2 linked regions of the Paraglaciecola psychrophila 170 genome follow. The main gene of each other region encodes a partner of the protein of the gene in region 2 in a complex. Links are inferred from orthologs where the notes say so. Each region holds a gene or a part of one and is shown on either strand. Other genes may lie near its edges. The genes, in order: C427_RS21315 and pabB.

The links.
Region 1: the proteins of pabB (region 2) and C427_RS21315 are in contact, whole or in part, in a solved structure (PDB 8RP0), measured with the Escherichia coli proteins. The link is inferred for Paraglaciecola psychrophila 170 from one-to-one orthologs.

What each region holds. Positions count from the first base shown.
Region 1 is NC_020514.1:4,859,043-4,874,228, reverse strand. What follows is about bases 8,385-11,179. They hold C427_RS21315 (anthranilate synthase component II), read right to left. Parts: upstream 10,201-11,179; coding sequence 9,568-10,200; downstream 8,385-9,567. Other genes in these bases: trpS (tryptophan--tRNA ligase), read right to left, coding at 10,225-11,179; C427_RS21320 (HDOD domain-containing protein), read right to left, coding at 8,385-9,419. Outside these bases: C427_RS21360 (CopD family protein), read right to left, coding at 1-252; C427_RS21350 (DUF6776 family protein), read left to right, coding at 2,098-2,856; iron-sulfur cluster insertion protein ErpA, read left to right, coding at 2,970-3,314; C427_RS21340 (DUF1338 domain-containing protein), read right to left, coding at 3,416-4,234; astD (succinylglutamate-semialdehyde dehydrogenase), read right to left, coding at 4,259-5,731; astA (arginine N-succinyltransferase), read right to left, coding at 5,734-6,768; C427_RS21325 (aspartate aminotransferase family protein), read right to left, coding at 6,779-7,999; more of C427_RS21320, read right to left, coding at 8,256-8,384; more of trpS, read right to left, coding at 11,180-11,229; rpe (ribulose-phosphate 3-epimerase), read right to left, coding at 11,279-11,950; C427_RS21300 (TorF family putative porin), read left to right, coding at 12,271-12,915; C427_RS21295 (hypothetical protein), read left to right, coding at 13,076-13,399; C427_RS21290 (Dam family site-specific DNA-(adenine-N6)-methyltransferase), read right to left, coding at 13,422-14,255; C427_RS21285 (SPOR domain-containing protein), read right to left, coding at 14,329-15,186. UniProt on the Escherichia coli protein: Part of a heterodimeric complex that catalyzes the two-step biosynthesis of 4-amino-4-deoxychorismate (ADC), a precursor of p-aminobenzoate (PABA) and tetrahydrofolate.
Region 2 is NC_020514.1:3,129,462-3,144,804, reverse strand. Bases 5,136-8,087 are described here. They hold pabB (aminodeoxychorismate synthase component I), read right to left. Parts: upstream 7,365-8,087; coding sequence 5,907-7,364; downstream 5,136-5,906. Other genes in these bases: C427_RS13670 (fumarate hydratase), read left to right, coding at 7,498-8,087; C427_RS13680 (CoA pyrophosphatase), read right to left, coding at 5,348-5,914; C427_RS13685 (L-serine ammonia-lyase), read right to left, coding at 5,136-5,213. Outside these bases: C427_RS13705 (LysR family transcriptional regulator), read left to right, coding at 1-521; C427_RS13700 (hypothetical protein), read right to left, coding at 559-1,326; C427_RS13695 (sensor histidine kinase), read right to left, coding at 1,396-2,088; HTH-type transcriptional regulator CysB, read left to right, coding at 2,331-3,305; more of C427_RS13685, read right to left, coding at 3,840-5,135; more of C427_RS13670, read left to right, coding at 8,088-9,015; C427_RS13660 (DUF3718 domain-containing protein), read right to left, coding at 10,943-11,338; C427_RS13655 (M61 family metallopeptidase), read right to left, coding at 12,125-13,921; C427_RS13650 (flagellar brake domain-containing protein), read left to right, coding at 14,076-14,762; C427_RS13645 (Mpo1 family 2-hydroxy fatty acid dioxygenase), read left to right, coding at 14,856-15,317. UniProt on the Escherichia coli protein: Part of a heterodimeric complex that catalyzes the two-step biosynthesis of 4-amino-4-deoxychorismate (ADC), a precursor of p-aminobenzoate (PABA) and tetrahydrofolate.

The sequences.
Region 1 (15,186 bases), 1.7 Mb from region 2 along the record:
ATGTAGCCATTTGGATGTAACAAACCATTCTTTTCCATATAAATTGATTAACCATACCCCAAATACTAAGGTCAATAAGGCAAAAGGTGTAACAAAATACCAGAGTCGCTTTTCCATTATTTTGAACTGATCTTTCACTTCCTGTATATCTGTCTGTGCGTGATAGACCATCAGTCTAGGCAAATAAAACAAGCCTGACATCCAAGCAACCATAAAAAATACGTGTAGTGCTTTTATCCAAAGTAACATCATTGTGCTTCCTAGTAACTTGCTTTATGTAGGTGGTGTCTGAGTGTTTTCCAAGTAATAATACCTAATATTTCTTCTGAGGTTGAAAATATATATACCGCACCATTTCTGTTAACTTCTAATAAGCTATAAACTTCAGCTAGCGTAGCTTGAAAATTGACCCCTTGCATTGGAATAAAGTTTAAGCGCATTGCTTCACCGTCTTTTCCTTTGTCATATTCAATTAATGAATATGTAGCAGTCCCTTGTATATCAACTGAATGTTGAACTATGGCGTTATGATGTTCCTTATCCAATATGCTTATTAGCTGCTCGTTGTTGTTGTTATCCTCAATACCTTCATTATTTTTCTTAAAAAGTTTAAATTCCTTGTTCATAACAGCTAATACGCCAGTCTTTTGCAGCGATTCCATAACGGAAGAAATGGTATAAGGTAACTTTTGATAATCTAATTGCTGAGTAAAAATAGAGCTATTACCTAAAAAACTGTGTAGAAGTCACATACGCAGGCACTATCACCAGGATCGTTGGGAGAATCATCTCTGGACTGTAGGATAACTCCATAACTGCTGATAATGCCGCTAATGGTGCATGAATAACTGCCGTCATCAGCCCGGCCATTCCCAACAGAGAAAAGCTGCCATTTAAGTTACTGACGTCATCTAATAAAAAACCTAGTGGGAAGGCAAGAATAACACCACTTAGCATCCCTATAACAAACACTGGGCCGATTATGCCTCCAGGGATCCCTAGGCCGATTGCAAAGATAGTTAATAAAAACTTGGCCGCGACCACTCCGATTAGCAACTGAATATTTTCATTTTGTGCGATTAAAACGTGTGCAGAGTGGAAATGTGCACCTAACGCATCTGGTAAAATATATCCTACTGCGCCGGTAATGAGCCCCGCAATTAATAAGCGACGAACCATATTTATACGGCTAAAACCGCTGATGACCAGCATCAATGTTTTATTAAACAATGACGCAAGGCAGCCTAGTAAGATACCAAAGATGATCAAGTATATGTAAATCCAGCGGCTGAATTCGTTGAATTGAATAAAAGATAACTCTTGTGCCTCACCAAAAAAAATACGTGTTAATACTGTGCCGCAAGCTGCAGCCAGCATAACGGGAATAAAAATATGGATTTTGTATTCTCGCAACACAACTTCCATAACAAAAATTACGGCTGCAAATGGTGTGTTGAAAGAAGCAGAGATACCGGCTGCAATACCACATCCAGATAAAATGCGAATACTGTTATGAGGAAACTTCAACCATTGACCAAAAAAGCTGCTGCCGAATGCACCTAAATGCACAGATGGCCCTTCTCGGCCTACCGAAAAACCACTGACTAAAGCTAAAGTTCCCCCAAAGAACTGGTTAATCGCTGTTCTAAAAGGAATATGCCCATAGTAGTGTTTGATTCTATGGATAACAAAAGGGATCCCCATGCGATAGTGTTTAAATCCTGTCAGATAAGCAATTAGCACTATAGCTATGGCGCCTATACAAGGAAGAAAAAAACGCATGAGTGGGTCTAAAGCGCCGAAATCATTTACCTCAGGTAAGAATAATTTTTGCAGCCATTCAACGCTTAAACGGAATATAATAATTAAGGATGCGGCGCAAATTCCACCCACAATACCGATAATACACAGCTGTATAGACGTGCGTGGTGTGGCTAGTTCTTGTCTAAAAGTGTTGAGGTTCACAATTACAAATGGGCTGATAACTGAGATTTAAAACATTCTATCACAAGTCACTGTATTTTATAGAGTTAATCTTTTTCATACAGCCATAAAATTAAATGTTTGATAAATCAATCGACTATTTTAAAGGACTAAATGATAACATTATATCAACGAGGCAAAGTTTTACCGCTTTTAAAAGGGCATAAATTGATTATTTCTGAACTTAAAAATAAATTTGGCGCATTTCAATTTTATTTGATTCTAATAGTGATGATTGCGGTCACTGTGTATCTAGGTTTTTTCTGGGGTAATGCGAATTACACTCAACAACAAATGACAATATCCACACATGAAAAAAGCATTTATAACCTTAAGTTGGAAAATGAAAAGCTGATTAAAAATTTAAACATCCTAGGGGTTGAACTCGAGGTTGCAAAGCTGACTCAACAGCAACACTTTATTGAAATTGGAAAAAGCATTGACGTTGAAAAAGACTTGCGCACCCAACTCGCTTTTTATCAACAAGTAATGGCACCAGAATTGAATGAACAAGGTTTTCTGATTGAGGGGTTTAATCTAGAGCCTGCGTTGAGTGATAATTCTTTTCGATTTGAATTAGTTTTGATGCAACAAAATAAAACCAAAAATACCCTTAAAGGTAATTTAAAAGTTACTTTAATCGGCAGTGAAAATGGTAAAGCTAAGCAATATACATTGGATTCTATGTTGTCTGATCAAGAGCAAAAAAGTTTGACCTTTAGCTTTAAATATTTTCAGGTCATTGCCGGAGAGATAAGTTTACCAGAAGGTTTTCAACCAGAGCAAGTATCCGTACATGCTGATATGTTTCAGTTTAAACGCAAGAAAGGCGAGTTAACCACCGTATTCGATTGGGTCATTAACCCCTACTAGGCTTAACAGAACTGATTCTGAATTAATTAGTCTTAGTGAATACTTGACCATATTAGTCAAGTACTAGATAATCTACCCAATAAAAGTCATTCAATTTTTTACTGAGGCAAGTTATGACAGTGCAAATCGCGTTACCTATTGAATTTTCTGATGCTGCCGCTAGAAAAGTAAAAACGTTGGTGGAAGAAGAAGAAAATCCAAATCTTAAACTACGTGTGTATGTGACCGGTGGAGGCTGTTCTGGCTTCCAATACGGATTTACCTTTGATGAAAAGGTCAATGAAGGTGACACCACAATAGATAAAAACGAAGTAACTTTAGTGGTTGACCCCATGAGCTTACAATATTTGGTGGGCGGAGAGGTTGATTACACTGAAGGATTAGAAGGTTCTCGCTTTTTAGTGACGAACCCTAACGCAACAACCACATGTGGTTGTGGTGCTTCGTTTACCGTCTAGTGTGAGTTTAACAATTCCTGAAACATAAAAAAGCCAGTTGTTACACAACTGGCTTTTTTATTATATTGTTATAACGTTTTCGTAGTTAGCTATTTGTACGTTCAAATATTGGTGCTTTCAAATATTTTATCTGCAGAAGCGGCTACAAAACCTTGGTATAACTTTCCAGTTGGCATCTTGTAACGCTGAGCGAATTCATAAAAACAGCTAGGTACTAATTTCTTGCAATTAGTGAACTGTACTTCTATTTTGTCTGCCATAGTAGATGACTGAGCCAATAAAACCTCTGGACCCCCTTTGATTTCACCGCCTGAAGAATTAAGTATAAAACCTTCACTTTTTAATAGGGTGTTTATTTGTGCCAGAGATTGAAAATGCCCCATGTGATTTAAGCTCACAGTAAAATGATTCGCCCTAAATCCCCAAACTGACATCCAAGCTGCATATTCAGAGTGTGCAGCTAAAACATCATATTCTTGTGGACTGACTTGCCAATGTGTACCTGAATACAAGAAGTTGTCCTGCGCCGCAGCATCATCAGAAATGTTATCCGTCATTTTCAGAATAATTTGCTGCACATCAAAAGGCATATCTTCAACTATAAGTTCACTAATAAATACTTTGGGATGAGTATCATCTGTATGTTCAAAGTGTTTAGCACGTAGCTTTTTTTCTACAAACTCATATTGGCCTTGCTCGGTGTAACCTAGTGCTAGGAAATGTGCTGCAAGTTTATCCAAGTTGATTTTTTCTATATTAAAAGTGCGCAGTGCAATATGGTCATTAACTAATTTAGACGTTTTACCCAAATGTTTAGACTCGTATCCTTCCAACAAGTCATGAACTTTTTTTGCCGAAGGCGTAATAATTAGATAATCTTGCCATAAATGGCTAAACAATCTATCAATTTTGTTATGCATAGCGCTAAAACTCTCGTTCTAAAATTAAATACTTAATCCTGGACTCAACGTATCAGGTAGTGTTGTTTTTTCTAATTCTACTGAAGCAACTGGGTAAGAACAGTAATCAGCAGCGTAGTAAGCACTCGCTCTATGATTGCCACTATCGCCAATCCCACCAAAAGGTGCTGCACCACTGGCGCCAGTAATAGGCCTATTCCAGTTAACTATTCCAGCACGAATACGCTGATAAAAATGTTCGTAGTCTGCTTGATTATCGGCCAATAACCCTGCGGATAATCCAAAGCTAGTATTGTTGGCCTCATCAATGGCTTGGTCAAAGTCAGTATAACGAATGACTTTAAGTAAAGGACCAAAATGTTCTTCATCTGGCATATCCTTAATGATGTCAGTCACGTCAATAATACCTGGACTAACAAAACCAGACTCAATATCTAGATGCTTAAGCTCGACTAAGGATTTCGCCCCAAGGGTGAGCAACTGTTGTTGTGCTTTGACCATTAAAGACGCGGCATGTTGTGAAACCATTGCGCCCATAAAAGGCTGTGCTTCGGCATCATACATCCCAACTTGAATGTTGTTAGTGGCTTCAATCAATTTATTCATAATGACATCACCAGCTTCACCCTGTTGAATAAACAAACGGCGCGCGCAAGTACAACGTTGACCAGAAGTGACAAAGGCTGATTGGATAATATCGTGCACTACAGCTTTGATATCCGCCGCATCTTTGACTATTAGTGGGTTATTTCCACCCATCTCCAAGGCCAATATTTTTCCAGGATGCCCAGCAAATTGCTCGTGTAACAATCTACCAGTACGCGAACTACCGGTAAAAAACAGGCCATCTAATCCACTATGAGAGGCAAGTGCTTTGCCTGTTTCTACTTCACCTTGAACCATGTTCAATACCCCAGCAGGTAAACCAGCTTGCTGCCACAGTTCTAAGGTTTTTTCTGCTACCAAAGGCGTAAGATCGCTTGGCTTAAAAACAATAGTATTACCTGCTAATAGTGCAGGAACGATATGTCCATTGGGTAAATGTCCTGGGAAGTTGTATGGACCAAATACCGCGACTACGCCATGGGGTTTGTGGCGAATAAATGCTTTACCTAAGGGCATGGCATTTTCTACTGTACCGGTTCGCTCATGGTAAGCTTTTTCTGACAAAGCAATTTTACCTATCATAGCGCCTACTTCAGTTGCCGTTTCCCATAATGGTTTGCCCGTCTCTTGAGCAATACTCAAAGCAATAGCTTGTTTATTCTGGGCGAGTAATTCTGCGAACTTTTTAACAAAAACTAAGCGCTCATCAAACGTCAGATTACTCCAAGAAGCAAATGCCGAGCGGGCAGCCTTGACGGCTGAATTAACTTGTTCTTGAGATGCCGATTTAGCCTGCCAAATGACGTTTTTCTTTGCAGGATCAATTGATTTTATGTCGTGACCTTCACCAGCTAACCAGTTGTCAGCGATAAAATGTGTGTGCGTATTCATGATTATGTCCTGAAATGAGTAGGTGCAAAGCGAATATAGTCGCCATCACTTACACCGAGTGCGGCGGCGGCCTGTTGACCAATAGTAGCAAGTTCAGTATCTATATCGATAAGCAGTGTTGTGCACACTCCACGAAAGTCTTGAACAGTAGTATTGATAACAAAAAATGTTGGTTGACTGTCATCAATGTTACCCGTCACTTTGATCTGCATTTTTCTACTAGCTTGCGCACTGCGGATATGTTCTAAATTAGCTTCAACGGTGGGACCCGCGTCAAAAATATCTACATAACCTCTGCAACTAAAACCCTCTTGTTCAAGAAGTTGTAATGCGGGTTTGGTTTTTTCATGTACTTGACCAATCACGGCCTGGGCTTGTTTACTTAGCAGGTTGACATAAATGGGGTATTTTGGCATAAGCTCAGCGATGAACTGTTTTTGACCAATACCAGTGAGGTAGTCTGCTGTAGGGAAGTCCATTGAAAAGAAATGTTCTTCTAACCACTGCCAGAAAGGTGATTGGCCATTTTCATCATTAATTCCGCGCATTTCGGCTATGATAGTCTCAGCAAAACGGTTTCTATGTTCCATCATAAACAAAAAACGAAACTTGGATAACAATCTACCGTTTAAGCCTTCTCTTGCACCCTGGCGCAGAAATAATGTACATATTTCAGAGACCCCCGTGTAATCGTTACATAGGGTAAGAATATCAACATTATTGTAGATTTCTAGCTCTCGTGATGCATGCACCACCTTACTTAAATGGTAATGATAAAATGCATCGTTCAAACCTACACCGGCCACAATACCGCTAGTCCCCACCACTTCTTGGGTGTCCTGGTCTTGCATTACAAACAAATAGCTTTCATCTGCTGGCTCGGCAACATCTTTGGCAAAGGCTTGTACTGACTTGTCTATCTTACTTCTAAGCAAAACTTCGTTTACTGGCAACGACGTAAAACCTACCCCAGATTCTTGGGCAATTTCATTCAGTGACGAATAATCATCAGGATGGATTGGGCGAATAATTTTCATGTTCGCTTACTCACTTAAATGAAACGTCGGCGCCAACTACTTTTGCCACAGCTCGTTCGAAACGTACTAGCCCTTCTTGAATATCTTCATCAGGTATAATAAGTGATGGAGCAAAACGCACTACATTAGCACCTGCAATCAAACACATTAAATGTTCTTCTGCGGCGGCAACTAAAAATTCTTTAGCGCGACCCGTAAAGTTTTTATTTAAAGCAGCACCCAATAAAAGGCCTTTACCGCGAATTTCTTCAAAACAGTGGTATTGATCATTGATGGCTTCTAATCCCTTTCGGAAAAGTTGTTCTTTATGCTTCACTCCATTCAACACTTCGGGTGTGTTTACAATATCCAATACTTTTTCGGCTATCGCGCAACCTAGTGGGTTACCACCATAAGTGCTGCCATGAGTACCTATCTTTAAATGTTTGGCAATTTCAGTGGTGGTTAACATGGCGCCAATTGGGAAGCCGCCACCAAGCGCTTTAGCCGTTGTGAGAATGTCGGGTACCACACCAAGCCCCATATAAGCATAAAGCTCGCCTGTACGACCAACACCGGATTGTACTTCATCAAAAATAAGTAGTGCGTTGTGTTTGTCACACAAAGCACGCACACCTTTGACAAAATCAATAGTAGGACTAATTATGCCACCTTCACCTTGCAATGGTTCCATCATAACCGCACAGGTTTTGTCAGATATTAATGCTTCAAAACTGGCTAAATCATTATAGTCTGCATGTTCGATAGCACCTGGTTTAGGACCAAAACCGTCTGAGTAAGCGGTTTGTCCACCCACGGTGACAGTAAAGAAGGTACGACCGTGGAAGCCTTGCTTAAAAGAAATAATTTGATCTTTCTGTGCGCCAAAATGGTCAAGAGCGAAACGTCGAGCTAGCTTTAATGCTGCTTCGTTGGCTTCAGCACCAGAATTGGCAAAGTATACTTTTTCACCAAAAGTAGCATCGGTTAGTTTTTTGGCTAAGCGAAGCGCTGGTTCGTTAGTAAGAACGTTACTTAAATGCCAAAGTTTTTGGCCTTGCTCTGTCAGAGCTGAGACAAGTTCGGGATGGCAATGGCCTAATACGTTGACCGCTATACCTCCAGCAAAATCGATGTATTCGGTACCTGCTTGATCCCACAAGCGAGAGCCTAATCCTTTTACCGGGATTATTGCCGCTGGGTTGTAGTTAGGAACCATTACTTCATTAAACAAGTCGCGAGTTACATTCATTCTATTGCCTTCAGTGTCATATTTTGGCTTAAAAAAGGGAGTTAGTATGGCAGAAGGTTTGACACATGTCTTTATGCATATTAAATGTAAAGCTGCGTTTTCAAAGGGATTCATCTAGTTTTGCATGAATAGTGAATAACTATTTAGTCGCTGATAATATAGTTCTCACTCGCAGCCTCAAGCAACCCCAATGGCGCATACCCGTATTGGGGTATTTAATTATTTTAAAGAGATTGCATGAATATGCTTAAAATAATTAATCGTTATTGATACTTAAGTCAAGTGAGTGCATATCTGTTGTTTTCAGTAATTCTAAAGAGCCTTTAGGCATACGCAGGGTGCGTATGAAATCTTTAGACTGCTGTAAATCAATCAGCTTATGCCCTTTTAACATTCGATACTGAGCATAGGCTTTGCCTTGCTTTAATACCAACGCTAGTGGCGATAGGTTTACTGCAGATTCATTATTTGCCACTTCAAACATTGCATTGGCTATCATGACTCTCTTCATCGCCATTTTATCAATTAATTTGGCACTAATCTTTAGTGCGTGTGTATCAATTAAATGGTTCAGAAATGGACCTGATGGTGTAATTCTGGTCAAAGCAGAGTGTTCTTCATGCTTTTGTGCATTGTGAGTTTCCAATAAGGCTTCTCGCAACACGCTTTCGAAGAGCCTGAAGTATAACTTTGATACCACCACTTTGCCCGTCGTTTGTAATATACCTATGCAAAAAGCATGGTCTTGATTGACACCCACCACAGAAGCTATTTGTTTGCAGGAAATTGCTGTTGCTAATGCTTCCTCCCAAATCCTTAATTTTATTTGTGGGTAAGGGTCAGTGATTTGAGGCAGTGAGCGTTTAAAGGCTAGAGATGTAAGTATAGTCATTAGATTCTCTAAACCAAAAAAGCTTAGGCCCACTCGCATAGTTTCAACTACTACCGTTTTTCCTTTATTATCTATACGCCGATATTTAGGTTGATTAACAAACTTCATTAAGTCATTGAAAAACCATGGCAATTCGGTGGCAATAGGTTCAACTTTTGAAATAGTCGCTGCTTTAATGCCAACCAGATCAAGCAATTCGGGTAATGATCTGTCTATGCCTATGATTTTAGAATATAGATGGTCTGTATCTTGAATACTTTCATTTAGGCGTTTTGCTACTTCAATATTGATTTGGTCAGTGATGGTGTTTAAGAAGCTAAGATCTGACTTAATATTTAAATCTTTTTCACGGATCGCTTGTTTTTCAACCCGCAATAAAGATCGAGCTGTTTTACTTTGCTCAATCTCGATGACACTTAACTCGGGTTTACCCTCATTGATAGCGCTATGTTGTGCTGCCTTCACATCTAAAAATAACGCTTCAAAACGCTGTTTTATTAATTCTTCCGTGTTTGTGAGTATGCTCATTATTATTCTAATCTTATAAAAATGTTTTGATGTTTTGATGTTTTGATGTTTGAATTTTTGAATGTAATTAACGTTATCAGCTATATAAGAGAATAATTACAATACAAAAATTAATTTTACATTAATGTGACAATATTTCTATGGGCTTCTACCGTGCTTCAGAGATATGTTGGCTTTTAAGAAAATTATTAAGTATGCGATGTCCAAATTCGGTCAATAAGGACTCTGGGTGAAATTGCACACCAAAAATGGGGAGTGTGTTATGTTCGATAGCCATTACTTCTCTTAATTCTGTTTTATTGTTGTCTGAAACTTTATTTTTGCCGTTAGCGTTATCGCTACACCATGCGGTTACTTTAAAGTCATCAGGGATACTGACGCCGTCTAAGATTAAAGAGTGGTAACGTGTAGCGACAAACGGCATAGGAACATCTTTAAACAAAGCAGAGTGGGAATGATAAATCTGTGAGGTTTTTCCATGTTTTATCTGCTGGGCTTTAATGACGTTGGCACCAAATACCTGACCTATTGCTTGATGCCCTAAACAGACACCTAACATCGGGATAAGACCTGCGAAGATTTTTATCGCCTCTAGTGTTATCCCTGAACTATCAGGTGTGCATGGACCAGGCGAAAAAACTAAAAAGTCAGGGTTCAAAGTTCCTATTTTATCACAATCAATTTCATCATTGCGGACCACAGATACCTCTTGTCCCAACTCCTCAAAATAGCGAGCTAAGTTGTAGGTAAATGAATCATAGTTGTCAATCAACAGAAGCATGGCCTGCCTCAACCACTGATTAATTTAAGGACGTTTAACAAAGCCTACCGCTTCGTATGCGTTAGCTAAGGTAATGGCTGCACGTTGGCTGGCCTTTTCAGAACCTTCATGCATTATTCTATTCAGTTCAGTCTGGTCATCTCGCAACGCATGATATTTTTGCTGAATTGGTTCTATTAAAGCAACGATTGCATCGGCTGCATCAGATTTTAAATGCCCGTACATTTTATCTTCATAACTTGGAACGAGGGCTTCGATTGAGGTGCCTGTAGCACATGACAATAGGCTCAACAAGTTAGATACACCGGGTTTATCTATTGTATCAAAATAAATACGAGCTTGGTCATCCGAGTCTGTTACTGCACGCTTAATTTTCTTCGCTATTTTTTTGGGATCTTCTAACAGGCCGACAAAGTTGTTGGCGTTATCGTCTGACTTAGACATCTTTTTTGTTGGATCTTGTAAACTCATCACTCGGGCACCAAATTCGGGGATATAAGGGTCGGGTATGCTGAACGTTTTGCCGTAAACATTATTAAAACGTGTGGCAATATCTCGCGCCAACTCTAGATGTTGTTTTTGATCATCGCCTACAGGTACCTGGTTAGCTTGATATAACAAAATATCTGCCGCCATTAATACTGGATAAGAGTACAAGCCTGCATTGATGTTAGACACATTTTTCGCCGACTTATCTTTAAATTGCGTCATGCGGTTAAGTTCACCCATCTGGGTGTAACAATTCATCAACCAAGCTAATTGGGCATGCTCAGGAACATGAGATTGCATAAAAACAGTACTTTTAGCGGGATCAATTCCACAAGCTATATATAGTGCCAAACCATCTAAACAAGCTTGATGTAGGGCTTTTGGGTCCTGTCTTACGGTGATCGCATGTAAATCAACCAACATATACAAACAGTCATAATCATCTTGCATATTGACCCACTGGCGAAGCGCACCCATGTAATTGCCAATGGTGAGTTGACCTGAAGGCTGACAGCCGCTGAGTACAATTGGTTTTGTCATGTTAATTAGATCTACTTATACAGTTAGTTGAAAAAAGTTGGTTAAAAGGCTAATTAGCCAAAGCAAGTTCAGAACGCATTTGACTAATAACTGCTTGATAATCTGTTTGACCAAAAATTGCGGAGCCCGCTACAAACATATCAGCTCCTGCCTCTGCAATGGCGCGAATATTATCGACTTTTACGCCGCCGTCAATTTCTAATCGAATATCAAAACCTGATTGATCAATTAATGCACGAACCTGTTTTAGCTTATCTAAACTTTGTGGGATAAAAGATTGACCGCCAAAACCGGGGTTAACAGACATTAATAAAATATGATGTAACTTATGCATCACATGATCGAGATGTTGTAATGGTGTAGCAGGGTTGAATACTAAGCCAGGCTGACAGCCTGAATCGATGATCAGTTGCAAACTTCTATCCACATGCTGTGATGCTTCAGGATGAAAGCTGATATAGCTGGCTCCAGCATCGGCAAATTGTTTAATCATATCGTCCACAGGTTGTACCATCAGGTGAACATCAATATCAGCCGTCACACCATGTTTGCGTAAAGCTTTGCACACTAGAGGGCCAATTGTCAGGTTGGGTACATAATGGTTATCCATGACGTCAAAGTGAACGACATCTGCACCAGCATTCAGCACATTGTCAACTTCTTCACCTAACTTGGTAAAGTTGGCGGACAAAATCGAGGGAGCGATCAAATAAGGTTTCATTTCTTTCCTTGCAAACAAAAACAATATTCTACAGAAAAATCGAAACAGACAAAAGCGCCCTCTTTGCACCAATATTGACTAATTGTTCTTTTATGGTGCGACATGACTGATAAAAGATTGAAAAGTTGTACGATTTTAAATCATATTCATTAGGAAATAACTAATAAAAACAAGTGGATAAACGTTTTATTGAGCGTGCTATTTAGTTTGCTGCATTTAGGCATTAGTTTTGCGTTATGAAGTGAATAAAATAAAAATAATATGATAGAAAACTTAGTTAAATCACTGAAAAATATTATAAATACAATCGGAGTTCACACATGAAAAATTTAAAATTTACTGTTATCGCCGCTGCTGTTTTAGCCGCATCTAGTGTTAGTCAAGTGGCTTTGGCCGAAGGCAGCGTTAGTGCAAACATTGGTTATGTTTCTCAATATCATTTTCGCGGTATCCAACAGACTAGTGGTGGTTCAGCTAGTGCAGGTTTAGATTATGAAAATGACGGATTTTACGTTGGTACCTGGGTTGCGGATGTGGCTGATGGCTTAGAAGTTGATCTATATGGTGGTTATGGAATCGAGTTGGACAGTGGTCTTTCTTTGGGTTTAGGTGTGACCACTTATCAATACACAGGTGATTTTGACTCTGCATATAACGAAGTCAATTTAAGTGCTGGGTATGGATTAATTAGTCTTGGTTATAGCCAAGGTAAGTGGGACGGTATTGTGGGTGATGAAGCCGCGACTGAAGGTGATTATTCTATTTTTACCGTTACATTTGAAAGTAATGGTTTTAGTGGTACTTTTGGTACATATGGTCAAGATTCTGAAGGTGAATATATCGAAGTCGGCTATGGTACAGAAATTGGCGGATTTGATGTCGGTGTTGGAGTGATATTTAGTGGTTCTGATCTTGATGACGATGAAGCTGTGTATTTCTCACTTAGTAAATCATTCGACTTGTAAGCTTGCTGTAAGCTGTTAATTATTTCTAAGGCGCATGTATTGCGCCTTCTTTTATTCCCTAATATTAACGACAAAGTGCCTAACTTATGAGTTGGAGTACATTTGTTGATTGTTGAATTACAGGTATAATGTCACAAAATATTTCAACGCGGATAACACTATGAACAGGAAGTCAAAATCGTTATTTACCCTCTATGGTTTGACCTTAACCGGTTTAGTAGCCGCTGCTATGTTAAGTGTTTCTCAGAGCTCGTTAGATGATAAAAATGTGTTTTGTGGAAATCTAGAAAATGTTGCTCTTGATCATGAATTACCTGTTAGCCATCCTGTTAATAGATGTGCTGCCAATCAACAACAAGGTGTAAGTTGGTCTGAATGGTTTTCGGGGCGATCAAGCTCATATCAATTCCACTTTATTGATTTACTTGAGTTACTGTCACGTTCAGGGAATAGCGTAGCAAAAAATCCTGCCCAGACAAACTAGTTCCACTCAAAATCAAGTGGAGTTAATCGGCCCGATAAAGTGCCAATAGTTCTGCCACTTTTAATCTAGTACTGCCATTTTGACTGATAAAACGACTGACTTGAAGTTGAGTCATATCAGCCCCTTGATATATATCCCTAGTAAACTCAGTGTCATGATTACTGACTAACACTGGAATACTGCGAGTGTGACCGGTACGACGAGCTAACGATGCTAGTTTAATCTGGTTATCCAAAGTAAATCCACCGGCGGCATAGCTATTGAACATCGCCGTTTTGCTAATGGGTGCATAGGGAGGATCACAGTATATAACCGATCCCTTTCGAGCTCTGGCGAACACTTTTTCAAAAGAGTCACAGGTGAAAGTCGCTAGTTGAGATTTCTCTGAAAAATACCACAGCTCTTTTTCTGGAAAGTAAGGAGCCTTGTACCTGCCAAAAGGGACATTAAATTTCCCACTGTTGTTATAACGACATAACCCATTGTAGCCATGTCTATTTAAGTAAAGAAAATAGACTGCCCGTTCATAGATATCCGCACTGTCATTAAATTCTTGCCTTATCTGATAATAACGTTGTTCTTCGTTATAAACTGAAGTGAACATCTTGGCACTGTCGGTTATGTAATCACTAGATTGGTGTTTTACGATATTGTATAAATTAATTAAATCAGGATTAATATCGTTTAGCAGATATTTAGAATAATTGGTGTTCAGAAATACCGAACCTGCACCGACAAAAGGCTCAATAAGCTTTTTAGCCTCTGGAAGTTTCGCGTTTATGTCATCTATAAGACTGAACTTTCCACCGGCCCACTTCAAAAAGGCTCTGTTTTTTTTATCTTTTGTAACTGCCAATGTTTCAACCAAGTCGGAGCCGCTAGTTTATGGGGCCGAATTGTAACGGTACTAGACAAAAACAACAAATAGCTTAAGGCCTAGAGGCACTTATTTCTTGTTTGACTTGTCCAACACTCTTAACAAAAGGAGTATTTCTTAACATTGCATCTGCCAAATTGATTATTTCTGCTCTGGCAGCTTCTATTGTGGGAAAATGTTGATTTTTTAATAACACATACCAATCCCCACCATAACGCTGAGTTTTGTATAACCACAGTTGTTTGCCTAACCGCTCACCTTTTATGTAATCTTGTAAGATACTAATATTAGCCATCGCTGCTATTTGAATCAGAAAGTGTTTATCAGGTAATGCCAATAACAAATCAGGCTCTGGAACCATAAAATCGTCAATTATGACGGTTTCAACTTTGCCTAATAGTAATCTTTTTTGTGAGGATAGCGGTTCAAATTTCACTATATCTTCAACTTGATAGTCGTTAACTATGTCAGTTTGTGCTTTTACCTCTTTATCTAATACAGCTTGTTCTGGCTCTGAAGATTGAATTGTCTGACTATTCACTTTTTCATCATTGCTAGTAGTTAGTAAAAGTACTTTATTTGATTGCTTCTTAAGTTTAGCGCTGGCGGTATTCCAATCAGTTACCAATAGATCTTTAATGGTAGTTTTAGTCGAACTAAGTTTACTCTCTACTGTAGTTATTTCTGCAACAGCTTGGGGTGCTGCTTGGGCCTTATTAGCAGAGGCTTTAACATCCAATTTGAGCACCTCAGAACGCGCAACAGGTTGCTCTTGGGTTGATAGCTGAATATTCATATATGACAGTGCTGCCTTCACTTTTTGTGGATATTGCCAGCCTAATATTCCACTAAAAAGGGTTAAAAAAATGAGTCCAAATAAAATGGCAAACCACCATTTTTTATAAATAGG
Region 2 (15,343 bases):
TGGCTGATGTGGTGATGGAGTCCGTGATAAAAGATGTGCAAGCAGGTAGGGCTGAAATTGGCTTTTCCTTCGAACATAAAAAAATGGATGGGTTGGAGTTTCATCCCATTCTTACGGATAATTTTATTGCGGTATTACCCGCTAATCACCCCTTGAGCGAACATCAAGTTTTGTCTTGGTCACACATTGCTTTGTACCCTTTTGTAGCGATGAATAAAGGCTCAGCTATTCGCCAATGGATTGATTCATTTATGGAATTAAATCATTTGTCTCTGGATATAGTGGTGGAGGCAAGTCAACTTGCCACCTTAGGGCAGTTTGTCAAACATGACCTAGGTGTGTCTGTGGTACCGGCTTTATGTCAGGAACAAATGCTCAGCAAAGACTTAGTTTGCCTGAATATTCATCAGAGTGGTTTGAGTAAACGAGTCGGCGTTATTCGGCAAAAAAATGGAAATTTATCGTCAGTGGCTTCAACATTCTGGCAATGGACTGTGAAAAATATTTCATATTCTGGTTAAAATTGAGGTGGATATGTATGCTGACAAAGGGACACAGTTACCATTTTTTCTTTTCTGCAAATAATTCGTCTAGGTCGTTTTTCTCTGATTTTTCTTTTTTCGCTACATCTTGGCTATTGACATTTTTTAGGTTGCTTTCAATATTGAGCAACTGCTCTTCTAATTGAGCCTTTTTGATAGTGATAAATTCATCTTGATTAGGCTGTGCAGCAAGTGCACCGATGGCTTTTTCTAAACATTGCCTGGCAGAGCCCAATTGATTTTTTTTTATGGCTGTGTCGCCTCGTCTTATCAACGTGTCAACGTTAGCTCGAAGCTGCAAACGTTCGAGTAGTTTGTCTTCGGCTAAAAATACTCTGCTCTCAATACGATTTTTCTTAAACTCAGAGCGTAAAAATGACCTCATTGTTTTGATTCCACGAATAAACTGAATCACTTGCTTATCGCCTTGTGGCAATTGAAAACTGTCTTCTGACGGAGGGGACTTATGCACATCAATCGCTTTTAAAGCTTCTTCTGCTGATTTTATTCTATCGTTTGAACCAGTTGTATTATCACCCATGTGTTTAGCTGCTTTTATCGCTGCCAAAATTCTGCGTTGCATAATAAATACCAGTCTTTGGGAGATAAGTATTTGTTCAGCAGTTGCTAATGCGGCTTCAGTGTTGTCGATGATGCCTTTTTGTTTGGATAACTCAGCTCTGCGTTCGCCTTCGACTTTGTTTTTGTGTTGTTGAATCGCGTTCACAATAACGCCTACTAGCACTAACGCGACAATCAACACTATTATTATTGTAAATACCATAATTCTATAACTTTTCCACTCTTAAGATTTAAAGCACTTAGTATAACAATAGCTAAGATTACTCATTAATTAGGGCAACGTTAAGATAAAAACGCTACCGCCTAAACTTCCACCGTTTTCTAGGTATATTTTACCTTCAGTCTCGCCTTTGGTATGCGCTTTGGCAATTAATCTCGCAAAATATAGACCTAGTCCCGTTCTCCCTTCTCCTATATCACATTGTTGCATTTGAACACTCTGGGCTTCGAGCATGCTTTTGGGATAGCCAGGGCCGTCGTCTTCGACTTTAAATACTAATTGTTTATGTTCTGTGTATACGCTCAAGTGTATATTTTTTTTGCTATAACGCATGGCATTAATTAATACATCATTTAACAAAATACCAATTAAATCAGCATCTAGATACCATACTAAATCGGCAGATAGGCTCACTTCTAAAATCATATTTTTATGATTTAAGTAACTTTCATTGGTAGCCAGCAAATCTTCTATGACATCGTCTATGTGGTATTCGTCAATAGTAAGGGGCAGGTTATCTGATCCTGCTCGGTACAAAGATAATAATTGTACCAAACCAGTATTCAACCTGGCAGCTTCGTAATGAGCCGATGCCAAATGTTCTCGAGATACAGGATTTGTCTCTACCAGACTCTGTCCTAGGTTTTCGATAGATTGCATTAATAAGCATAAGGAGTTTTTCATATCATGCACGGCAGAGCCCAATATTGTGGAGAAGTCGATTGATGTATCTTCTCTAGGCATAAATTGTTCCGACAGCGAAAGTTAATACAGGTAACATAAGGTGGGTTGCATAAAGTTAAAATTATTTAGACGTATCTTATCAGACCTTTTTCTGTATTTGACATTTGATTTTTCAGTCTTTTTAAGGTTTTAGTTTGTTATAACTAGAACCTTTTTTTAAATTCTAATAGATTTCGCCTTGTTAAAGTTATATAACAATTTAATATATAGAAGTTCCCAGGATTAACAAGCAAGGCTAAGACATGAAATTACAGCAACTCCGTTATATTGTTGAAGTACTCAACAATAATTTAAACGTCTCAGCTACCGCTGAAAGCTTGTACACATCACAACCTGGGATCAGTAAACAAGTTCGCATGTTGGAAGACGAGTTAGGCATACAAATCTTTGGTCGTAGTGGCAAACATCTCACTCATGTGACTGAGGCAGGCCAAGATGTGATCAATATATCTCGTGAGATTTTAGCCAAAGTAGAAAGCATTAAAGCGGTGTCTCGAGAGCACACCTTACCAGACCAAGGTAAGCTAAATATTGCCACCACGCATACCCAAGCAAGATATGCTTTACCTGATGTTATTAAAGGCTTTATGAACAAATATTCAAAAGTCTCATTACATATGCATCAAGGTACACCGTCGCAAATAAGCGATTTGGCTGCTAAGGGCGAAGCAGATTTTGCCATCGCTACCGAGTCATTACATTTATATAATGATTTGGTGATGTTGCCGTGTTATCACTGGAATCGCAGTATTATTGTAAACCGTGATCATCCTTTAGCCAAAAAGACCACCATCACCATTGAAGATATTGCCGAGTACAACTTAGTTACTTATGTCTTTGGATTTACCGGCCGCTCTTCGTTAGACCAAGCTTTCAGTAGCGCTGGCATTGAGCCAAAAATAGTGTTCACTGCCACAGATGCTGACGTAATCAAAACCTATGTAAGACTGGGTGTGGGTGTGGGTGTGATTGCCTCTATGGCGATTGATGACAAGCTAGACTCAGATTTAGTCAAGATTGATGCCAGCCATTTGTTTGAATACAGCACCACTAAGATTGGCTTCAGAAAAGGCTCATTCTTACGCAGCTACATGTACGAATTTATCGAACGTTTTGCCCCACATCTAACTAAATCAGTGGTAGAAAAAGCCATGATGTTGAAAAACAACGACGAAGTAGAAAAAATGTTTAAAGGCCTAACGTTACCGGTAAGGTAAAAAGCCAATAAAGCCCAACACAGAGAAAAAGGGGAAGCTAACTTACTAGAAATCTTCATTTGAATTTTTAGTAATAACAATCAATTTTCTTTTCTCTGTGATCTCGCCTTCCTCTGTGGTGCAAAATATCTTTAGTCTTTAGTCTTTAGTCTTTAGTCTTTAGTTTTTTTCATTAAAAAATCTAACATCACAAACGACTTCAACTGCATTAAAAGTCAAAGGTTTTGCACCACCGAGGAAAAGACATAAATCGCTTTAAACAGATGAAGTCAGGTTATGTTTTTCTTGTTTTTCCTCTGTGGTGCAAAAAATCTTTAATCCTTGGTTTCATCATTTAAAATCTAACACCTAACACCTCAAACGACTTCAAACTGCATTAAGAGCCAAAGGTTTTGCACCACCGAGGAAAAGATATAAGTCGCTTTAAATAGATGACGTCAGGTTATGTTTTTCTTACTTTGCCTCTGTGACCTCGTTGTCCTCTGTGGTGCAAAAAATCTTTAGTCTTTCAACATTTAATATCTACATCTTTTACTAACACTCGATAATATTGACTGCTAACCCGCCTCTTGAGGTTTCTTTGTATTTGGACTTCATATCGTTGCCTGTTTCCCACATAGTTTTGATGACCTTGTCGAGTGACACTTTGTGTTGTCCTGAGCCTCTTAAAGCCAGTCTAGAAGCGTTAATGGCTTTAATGGCTCCCATGGCATTACGCTCTATACACGGAACTTGTACTAATCCGCCGACAGGGTCGCAGGTTAAACCTAGGTTATGCTCCATCCCAATTTCGGCTGCGTTTTCAACCGCGTCTACCGAACCGCCAACTATTTCGGTTAATGCACCTGCGGCCATCGAACATGCCACGCCTACTTCTCCCTGACAGCCTACTTCGGCGCCAGATATGGAAGCATTCTTCTTATATAAAATACCGATGGCTGCTGCAGTTAAAAAATAACGACTTACCGTGTCTTCATCTACGGGTTTAACAAATTTATCGTAATAACATAACACCGCTGGAATAATACCTGCTGCGCCGTTGGTGGGAGCGGTTACTACCGTGCCGCCAGCGGCATTTTCTTCGTTAACCGCTAATGCAAACAGATTAACCCAATCCATTGCGACCATTGGGTCGGCATTTTTTTCGTTTTGTAAGCGGTGATATAAGCCAGGCGCTCGGCGAGTGACTTTTAAACCACCGGGTAAGATACCTTCAGTATGGATGCCTGTTTGCACACTTTTATACATAACTTGCCATATGTGCCATAGCTTTTTGATGATTTCTTCTTTAGGTTGAAATACTTCTTCGTTTTTCATCATTATTGAGCTGATACGCAGGCCATGCTCTTTACTGTGTTCTAGTAGCTGTTTGGCGCTAGAAAAGTCATAAGGTACAGGTTGTTCTTCGTGGATAAGTGCAGCTACTTTTTGCTCAGCAAAGTCTTGCTCTCGAATGATAAAGCCACCTCCTATAGAAAAATAAGTTTGTGAGGTAATCACAGTCTTGTTTTTCATGGCATGAAACGTCATACCGTTTGGGTGTTGGCTTAGGGATTTACGACGATGAAAAACTATTGCATTGAGTGCAGGGAATTTGATTGTTTTTTTACCGTCCAGGTTAAGTTTCTGACAGCTTCTTACTTTTTCTAAAAAGGATTCAACCATAGAGCTATCTATAGTTTCAGGTGCATGGCCAAGTAATCCTAAAATCACAGCTTTGCCTGTTCCATGGCCTTTTCCTGTTTGTCCTAATGAGCCAAACAGCTCGATCTTAATCTGATCAGTGGTATCAAATAAACCTTGTTCCGATAATTCCCCACAAAAAGCTTTAGCTGCCCGCATTGGGCCAACGGTGTGGGAACTGGAAGGACCAATACCGATGCTGAACATATCAAAAACGCTGATCATTTTGTTTGCTTCACTAGAAGAGATAAAAACTGATTGTGCTAGTTAAATGTGTTCATAACAATAGCTATGGATATAACAGCTTGAATAGCGCTGTAAAGATTGCTTTAAATGTTTACGCTTTGACGATAAAAACGTTAGAAATGATTCGATAGATTACGTACAAAAGCAGCTGTTGCGCCCCAAATGTTATGTTGCTTCCAAGGGATAAAGTACACTGGGAACTGCCCTTCTTTACGTTTAACCCAATGAATTAAATGGTTATTTTTATCCATTAGAAAACTTAGTGGCACTTCGAAAGTGCTCTCCACTTCATTTTTATCTAATATTAAGCGGGTTGGAGCAGAAACGAAGCCTACATACGGTATCACCTCATATCGACTCACCGTACGATATACTGGTAAGTTACCGACAACTTCTACTTTATAAGGGTGTAAACCTACTTCTTCATGGGTTTCACGCAAAGCCGTTTCGACCAAAGAATTATCAGTTAGCTCCTGTTTACCACCGGGGAAACTTATTTGTCCTGCATGATGTCTTAAGTGACTCGCTCTTACTGTGAACAACACAGTCAGCTCGTTGTCGTATTCCATTATTGGTAATAATACTGCGGCAGGCCTGCCAGGCTCTCGAAGTGGAAAATCGGCTTCACTATTAATTTGTTTGGCATGATGAAATCGAGTGAGAAATTGTGCTTTATCCACGTGCCTTCCTAAGTTTGGACAATGAGGAGTATTGACTCAAGACAGGTAATATTTTTGATACTTTATCTAGACTTTCTTGATATTCATCTTTTGCGTTAGAGTCAAGTACGATGCCTCCGCCTGCCCAGCAATGCATTATTTTTTGATTGTTGGATTTTTCGCGTGATTGCTCGCAAAGCAGAGTACGAATACAAATATTGGTGTCCATGTCGCCAAACACGCCTAGATAGCCAATACTGCCGCAGTAAATGTTACGGTTGTTAGGTTCTAGCTCGTCAATAATCTGCATAGCACGTATTTTTGGGGCTCCGGTAATTGAGCCTCCGGGAAACGCACCTTGCAATAAATCTATAGGGTTGCTGGTTGCTTTTAGCTTACCTGTGACGGTACTCACTAGATGATGAACTGCGGCAAAGCTTTCTAATTTAAACAGATCGGGCACATTGACAGTGCCCGGCTGGCAGTGTTTACTTAAATCATTACGCAGTAAATCAACAATCATCAAATTTTCAGCGCGATCTTTTTCTGCACTTAATAACGAGTCAATTTGTAGTTGATCTTGCTCAAGGTCTTTGCTGCGGAGTCTGGTTCCTTTAATGGGTTTTGTTTGAACCATGCCCTCATTAACCGATATAAATCGTTCGGGAGAAATACTTATTACTACGCTGTCTGCCAAGCGTATAAATGCAGAAAAGGGTGCATGATTTGCTACTCTTAACTGCTGATATGCTTGCCATTCGTCACCCATATAATGGGCTGAAAAACGCTGCGCTAAGTTAATTTGATAACAATCTCCGGCTTGCAAGTAGGCCGAAATACACGACAGCTTTTGTGTATATTGCTCTTGACTCATATTAGCTTGCCAATCACTGGTTAAACTAAAGGATTGTGAGGTGTTATCACACTCAACTAATTGTTGTATGTGGTTGCTAGATGGATGGGGGTATTGGTCCAAATAACATAGATAAAATTGCTGAGTAATATTGTCCTTAATGATGCTCCATGCGTAAATGCCTATCGCCATATCTGGAGTTGAATACTCATTTTCATTTTTATTCGGCAAGTTTTCAAAACATTTACCTAAGTCATAACCAAACAAACCTAGTGCACCTGCCATAAATGGCAGGTTAAACTTGTTAACTGATTTGACTTTATGGTTAGGCATGTGTTTTTCAAGCATGTTTTGCACTAAAGACAAAGGGTTGAGTGAGCTTTCTTGATTTAGATCCGCGTCTTGTTGCCACACATTGCTGGTGTTGCCGATGGTGGTGATGGTGGCAATCGGATTGGCAACCATAATATCGAAGCGGCCATCCTGACGTTTACTATTAGCAGAGTCTAAAAGCATTGCCCAAGGTTTATCAGCAAAGTGAGCAAATAAGTTTGCCATTGAATAGTCGTTAGATATTTTAAGGGGGCTGATTGTTAATGAATAAGTGTGGTTGTTCATGATGACTACTTTGTGTACCTAAAAACAGTTGATGTGTTACTGACAGTGCAGCCATATTGTCGTGGAGCAAACTGTGCGATCAGGTTATCATATCAATAAGTGAAAATTTAACCAGAAAATTTAAGAGGCATCCATGGCTGTTATCCGTCAGCAAGATTTTATCGACAGTATTGAAGAGTCTTTACAGTTTATTTCCTATTATCACCCCCTTGATTACATCAAAGCGGTCGAAAAGGCTTACAACAAAGAACAAAGTCAAGCGGCAAAAGATGCCATGGCGCAGATACTCATCAACTCGCGTATGTCGGCTGAGGGCAAACGCCCGTTGTGTCAAGACACCGGCATAGTGACCTGTTTTGTGAAAATCGGTATGGGTGTGCAGTGGGATAAAACAGACTTAACCGTGCAACAAATGGTTGATGAAGGTACTCGCCGTGCTTATTTAAATCCAGATAATCCATTACGTGCATCGATTGTCGCCGATCCTGCAGGTAAGCGAGTCAACACGAAAGACAATACACCGGCAGTTGTGCATATCGATACTGTGTCCGGTGGTGAAATTGAAATTATGATTGCAGCCAAAGGTGGCGGCTCTGAAAATAAATCTAAAATGGTCATGCTTAACCCTAGTGATGATATTGCTGATTGGGTAGTTAAAACATTGCCCACTATGGGCGCGGGTTGGTGTCCACCTGGGATGTTAGGGATAGGCATTGGCGGCACGGCTGAAAAGGCCGCAGTTATGGCGAAAGAAAGCTTAATGGATCCTGTGGATATTCAAGAATTAATGGATAGAGGCGCCGAGACAACTGAAGAAAAGTTACGTTTAGATATATTCAAAAAGGTTAACGCCTTAGGTATTGGTGCCCAGGGGTTAGGTGGTTTAACAACAGTAGTGGATATTAAGATCATGTCATGTCCCACTCACGCTGCATCAAAACCTGTTGCGATGATCCCTAATTGTGCCGCAACCCGTCATGCGCATTTTCGTTTAGATGGGTCAGGGCCTGCTGAATTTACCCCACCTAAATTAGAAGACTGGCCAAAAGTGACCTGGGAAGTAGGTGAGGGCACCCGACATGTTGATTTAAACACTGTGACTAAAGAAGATATACAAGATTGGAAAGTTGGTGAAACGGTTTTATTGTCAGGTAAAATGTTAACGGGACGAGATGCTGCCCACAAACGTATTCAAACCATGTTATCGAATGGTGAAGGTTTGCCAGAGGGCGTGGACTTCGATAATAAGTTTATTTATTACGTTGGCCCAGTAGACGCGGTTCGTGACGAAGCGGTAGGTCCGGCAGGGCCCACAACGGCTACTCGGATGGATAAATTTACAGACATGATGTTAGAGCAAACCGGCATCAGTGGCATGATTGGAAAAGCTGAACGTGGTCCTGCTACGGTAGCCAGTATTGCCAAGCATAAGTCTGTGTACTTAATGGCTGTGGGTGGTGCTGCATATTTAGTGTCTAAAGCGATTAAAAAGGCGCGCGTCGTAGCTTTTGAAGATTTAGGCATGGAAGCAATCTACGAATTTGATGTAGTGGATATGCCAGTGACCGTGGCTGTTGATAGCACCGGAGCCAATGCGCATGAAACAGGACCCGCTATTTGGAAAATTAAAATAGCTGAAATTGAAAAATAAGTTGTTTTAGACAGAGCTTATTCTGCATATATCGGCGGTAAATTACAGTGATGATTTATCGCCTTTTTTATTGGTAAATGTTACAACAAGAGTAAAACACCTCACTATGAGTCAATTTAACGCCGCTACTTTACTGACAATACCCAATGCTATTTTTGTCGGTCTATTTTTATTAGGGTGCATAATTGGCGCCCTGATTACTGGCATCAGAGCCAAGAAGCGAGCGCAGCAGACAATCGAATACAATAGTTTGTTTGCGGCTCAACAAGAAACTCAATTAAGAGACCAACTAGCTCAACAAATTTTGCTGATAAAAGAGTTAACATCAGAGCAACGCTCAGCTCAACAAGAACAAATGTATACACAAAATAAGTTAGGGCAGTTAACACAGCGAGTAGAAAGGATTTCTGAACTCGAAATAGAAAAAAACTATTGGCAACAGCAATATCAACAAAGCAGTAAGGTTGCATCTGAATTACGCACCCAACTTGAGTCACAAGCAGCCCGATTTGAACAAGAGCAAATTGCCAGTAAAGATAAATTACAGTTGCTAGAAGTGGCCGAAAAACGCTTGCAAGAACAATTCGAAAATATTGCCAATAAAATATTTGAACAGAAACAAGAAAAGTTTAGCCAATCGAGTAAGGCTGGCTTGGATTCTATTTTGTCACCTTTAAAAGAGCAGATTGAAGGCTTTAAAAAACAGGTCACAGATCAATATGTTAAAGAAGGGCAGGAGAGAGCATCCCTTAAGACTGAAATTTTAGGCTTAAAAGAGCTTAACCAACAAATCACTCATGACGCCGCCGCGTTAACGAAAGCCTTAAAAGGGGATAACAAAGTCCAAGGTAACTGGGGCGAGGTGGTTTTTAGAAAGAGTGTTGAAAGAATCTGGATTGCGCGAAGGTCACGAGTTTGATACTCAAGTTGCCTTAAAAAATGAACATGGAAAAAGTTTCCAGCCTGATGTGGTTGTGCATTTGCCTAACGACAAGGATGTGGTGATTGACTCAAAAGTATCGCTTGCTGCCTACGAGCGTTATTTTAATGAACATGACGATGAATTAGCACGCGCTGTGCACTTAAAAGAACATGTCAACTCGTTGCGAAATCATATAAAAGAACTCGGTAAAAAAGACTATCAGGATTTAAAAGGTATTCGCACTTTAGATTATGTGTTGATGTTTATTCCTATTGAGTCGGCATTTTTACTTGGTGCAGATCAAGCACCTGAATTAATGAAACTGGCTTTTGATAACAATATCATGCTGGTTAGCCCGACGAATTTGCTGGTGGCACTGCGTACAATCAACAATATTTGGCAATACGAATACCAGAATCAAAATGCCGAGAAAATTGCTGACAACGCAGCCAAGTTATACGACAAGTTCCACGGATTTATGGTCGATATGGATAAAGTAGGTAAAGCTATAGAATCGAGTCAGAAAAGTTATGAAGGTGCGATGAACAAACTGTCTACAGGTAAAGGCAACCTTGTAAGACAAGTAGAGCAGTTCCGAAAATTAGGTGTACAGAGCAATAAAAAGTTAGATGGAATTTTGCTGGGTAACGCCGAAATTGAGGATGATGAAGTATAAAAAGCAGCGACAATCTTAATAGCCTTACGTTTCTCTAAAAGCGTTTTGCATCACTGAGTAAAAAGAGGCTTTGCTGCTCTGGGTGCCGCGAGCCGAGGAACACATAATAAATATTATTTTCCTTTTCCTCGGTGCACTCGTTTCCATCGATGGTTTAAAACTTTTTTGTTTTGTGTGTTGTACCTTTGTGTTCAGACAATAAAAAACGGCCTCAGAAGAGGCCGTTTTTTAGGTAAGGTTACTTGATTAAAGAAACCTACCTACCATGTTGAACGTTTCGGTGGCCGCAGCCAAGTTCGTTCAAGAACAATTCTTGTTTCGCGCGCAGTTTATATTCTGTCTTTAAGAGCCGCAACGATAGCTGAAGCATCTAAACCATTTTCAGAAGCCCATACCAATACTGTTTTTCCGTCTGATTCTGGTGAGCTTAAGTCACCCTTTGGCATCTTCTTAACCATCAAGGTGCCTGTTTCAACAGCATCGTTGAGCATTGCTGTGCGAATAAGGCTGTTACCACCACATGACACACCTGAGTAGTAATCTTTAAGCTTAAGTCTAAAGTCAGACTGAACGCGTTTCATTTTTTTACGTAACTCGCCTTTATCATCTGCTTTGACAATAGTGCAGATATTTTGTAAAGCTTCGCTAACATCGGCTTGAGCGTTGCCAGCAAATAGTAAAGAAGCGGTTGCGATAGCGATAGAAGTTTTAACAATTTTCAACATGGTTAATTTCCTCGGTGATTAAGTTTATTTGCAAACGTTGCTGACGTTGCAGCGTTTTCAGGAATCTATTGAAACCGATTTGAATTGAATCAAAAATCTATGATGTGATACTTAGGTATTGGTTTTCATAACTTTTTTAAGGTTCCTTCAAAAAGCGTCTTTAAAACCTGAACAGTTACATATTTTAATTTTAAGCAAACACTGGTTGAGCAATTATAATAAGTGACGGTCATTTGGTTTTTTCTAAATAATATTATTTTGTTCTCTCTACTTTTTCTTATGGCAAAAAATTAATAATCTAGAAGGGGTAAAGTCATAAGCTGGCATGTGTAACGTAAATGTTAATGAAACCGAATTTACAACCGTTTTATTAAATTAAGCGGAGACTTAATATGACATTTACTTTTATAAATGATGGTGATTTATCTTGTAGCAGACTCGTGGTGTCAACATTAAGCCGTTATCAGGCTGACTGCTGTTATTTTGTAAGTGTTCTGAAAGATTTATATATTTCGAAAGACAGTGTGTACTTTTATCAAATATTTTAAGACTCATGTATTCCTAGCAATTAAGAGTAAATAAAAGGAATGTTGGGATTCATAATTACGCGTGCACGAGCAATATAGAGCCACACGCATATCAAATTTGTATAAATACCCATGAGAAATGAAAGGTTGGTGCTTTCCCTTAATTATCGTCATCTAAAATGTTATTTTTCTAAGCTTATTGAGGTTATTTAGTTATTTAGTTATTTGGCTTATTAAACCGAAGCAATGTAATAGATGATTAACTTAACCATCTATTACATTGCTGTTGTTCGATTACTTCTAGGGCTATGGTGTCTTTGGATGCTGCTCTGGCTAAAAAGGTCAATGGCTTGAGTTTTTTGTCACGTATCACATTCAGTTGCACGGTTTGACCAATCGTTAAATGATTTAGCTGTGGGATTAAATTTTCTTTACTCACCACCCATTTATTGATGGCTATCAACACATCACCAACTTGTAATCCAGACTCATAGGCCGCAGTTTGCTCTGTGACTTGGATGATTTGTACACCTATCTCTTGCATTTTTATTTGTGCTCCAAAGTCGATTTTTATTGGAGATGTTGTCATTTCACCGCCCTTGTCATCCAAGTTTTCTCTAGGTAAAAAATGACACTCAACGCCAAATTTCTCAAGCAGTTCATTGAATGGTAACTCTTCGGTGGAATATAATGCAGATTGAAAAAAAGCATTTAAGTCTAAATTCAGCTGTGTTTTTACAATATTCTGAATAACGTCTACTGGGGTAGGAATTGCGAGTTTTCCGTACTGCTCCCACAAATTCCGCATCACGTCATCTAAACTGTAATTTCCATCACTTTCGCTTTTTATCAGTAAATCCAAACACATAGCTAATACGGCACCTTTATTATAATAACTAACAATGTTATTAACGGCACTTTCATCTTGTTTGTAAAACTTAGTCCAAGCATCAAAACTAGACTCGGTAATGGTTTGTTTAAATCGCCCTTTATTACGTAGTAACCGAGTGAGGTTTTGGCCGACTACTTTTAGATATTCAGTTTGGGTAATAAGACCACATCTTAAAAGACTAAAATCGTCGTAGTAGCTAGTAAAACCCTCATAAATCCATAATTGTTCTGTGTATCGCTCTTTGTCTAATGCTGCACCAAACAACTCTTCAGGTTTGATCCTCTTTACATGCCAAGTATGAAAAAACTCATGACTACACAAACTTAGAAATACGCGATATCCATCGGTCATTTTTTCCGCATCAGACAAGCTTGGTAAATCATTTCTACTGTACATTAACGCTGTTGAGCTCATATGTTCTAAACCACCAAAAGCATTATCTGTTAGCAGCGTGATAAACTGATAACGTTTAACCGGAGGAGTATCTGCAAAAAAATCAATATGGTGCTGGCACACCTTGGTTAAATCTTTTGTTATGCGTTGAACATCGGCTTGATGTCCACCTGCAAGTATTAGTTCAAACTCCACACCAGCGGCAGAAAATGGCAAAATATCAAACTCACCCATTAGTACTGGATGATCGATCAACCCTTCGTAGTTATCCGCATAATATTCACCAAATGCATGTGTATCTTGCATCTCTGTTGGCATAGTAGTGGCAACCTGCCAGTGAGATAATTCTGGTTGTACAGGTTTTTGCAACGTTAACCCACAAGGTTGATCTGTTTGTCCAACAACTGCCAAAAACATATTGGTACCATTTAAAAATGCCATTTCATCATTTATGTAGGCGCTTCTAACCGATAGATCGAAAGCATAAATTTGGTATTGAATGGTCAACGTTGTGCTAACTGCTTGTGCTTGCCAAGTTTGTTTGTCGAGTTTTTGGATGTTTATATCTGTGCCCATATCATCCTGAGCACTAATTTTGACAATGTTTTTGGCAAAATCACGGATCATATAACTTCCTGGTATCCAAGCGGGTAAGGTTAGGATTTGACCATTTTCATCAGGATTTTTAATGTGTAATCTGACATCAAATACATGCCCCGGGATAGATGAAACGTTAATATGGTAATGAATGGGTGAGGGATGAATATGCATAATGTTTCTCTATTTAATGAAAATATAAAGATTATAATGCTTTATATTTATAAATAATGTAGTAAGTTATTGTATGTGTACACTTTATTTAACAACAATCTAGAATGCATAAAGCTAATCATAACAACAATGGTCTTCAAGGGTTATTAATTAAATGGCAATTTTGCAGGAAAAAATTGGGCTGACGAATGAAGATTTAAGAAAGCTCCGCTCCATGCGGCCCGGCAGACCCCTTGATTTACAATTGTCTACTGCCACTACTACGAAAAGGGTGAGAACCGAGTTTGTAGGTATGGATGGTACGCGTTGTATGATTTTCAGATACCCCGATGAAGGTAAGTGGGGATCATTGGGCGATGGGATTTTTAAAGATAAGTCGTTAATTGCTAGATATATCCTTGAGGACGATACTGGCGAAATTATAGCCTTTAAAGTTAAAGTCATACTCGTTACCACGAAACCAAGTCATTTGATTTTTACTAGCTTTCCTCTCGTTATACAAAGCCAAGATTTACGTATTGAACCTAGAGCACAAACGCGTATCGCAACCAGTATGCTTGATGCTAAAAGTAATTCCGTTATTTGCGACTCTCTGGTATTAGATATATCGGTAAATGGTTGCCGAATGAGTATTAATAAAAGTGCAAGCATGACCAAGCCAAAACTTAGACAAGTTGTGAAAATGTATTTTGTTGTATCCAAAGATAAAAGTATTTTCCTAACTGGCACTATTATGAACACTAAGTCTGATGAGGTATACCTGTATTACGGCGTCAAGTTCGAGACACCTGAAGAAGAAGTTAATCAGTTATTGCAAGATCTAATGTTATCGACGGGTTAATTAGTGAATATAATCGCTAAGTTTACAGTTTTTAATTGAAGCAAGTCGATTGAGTTGTTAAAATAGAGTTAATAACATGTCGATGAGATTTACATGCGTCAAATAGAATTTCTTTTAAATGAGTATGGCGAAAGTCATAAAAACAAAACCAATATTCTTATACATGCAATAGCAGTACCGGCAATATATTTTGTTACGCTAGCACTTGTATGGTCTATTCCTACGCCTGCTTTTCTAGATTATTTCGCTGTCACGTGGGCGCATGTTCTGGTTATTCCCACCTTGTATTATTACTTTCGTTTGTCTGGACCAATAGGTGCCGCTATGACGCTACTATCCGTATTGTCTTTGTATGGAATTGTTCTGCTTGAGTTACTAGATATTTCTGTTTTGCAGTTTAGTGTCGCTTTGTTTGTAGTAATGTGGATTTTGCAATTTATTGGACACAATATTGAAGGTAAAAAACCTAGCTTTTTAAAAGATTTTCAATTTTTACTGGTGGGGCCTGCTTGGTGGTGGGTACACTGGCTAAAACGTTTAAATATCAATTATTAAGCTAACTGCTTAATTCTACAATCCGT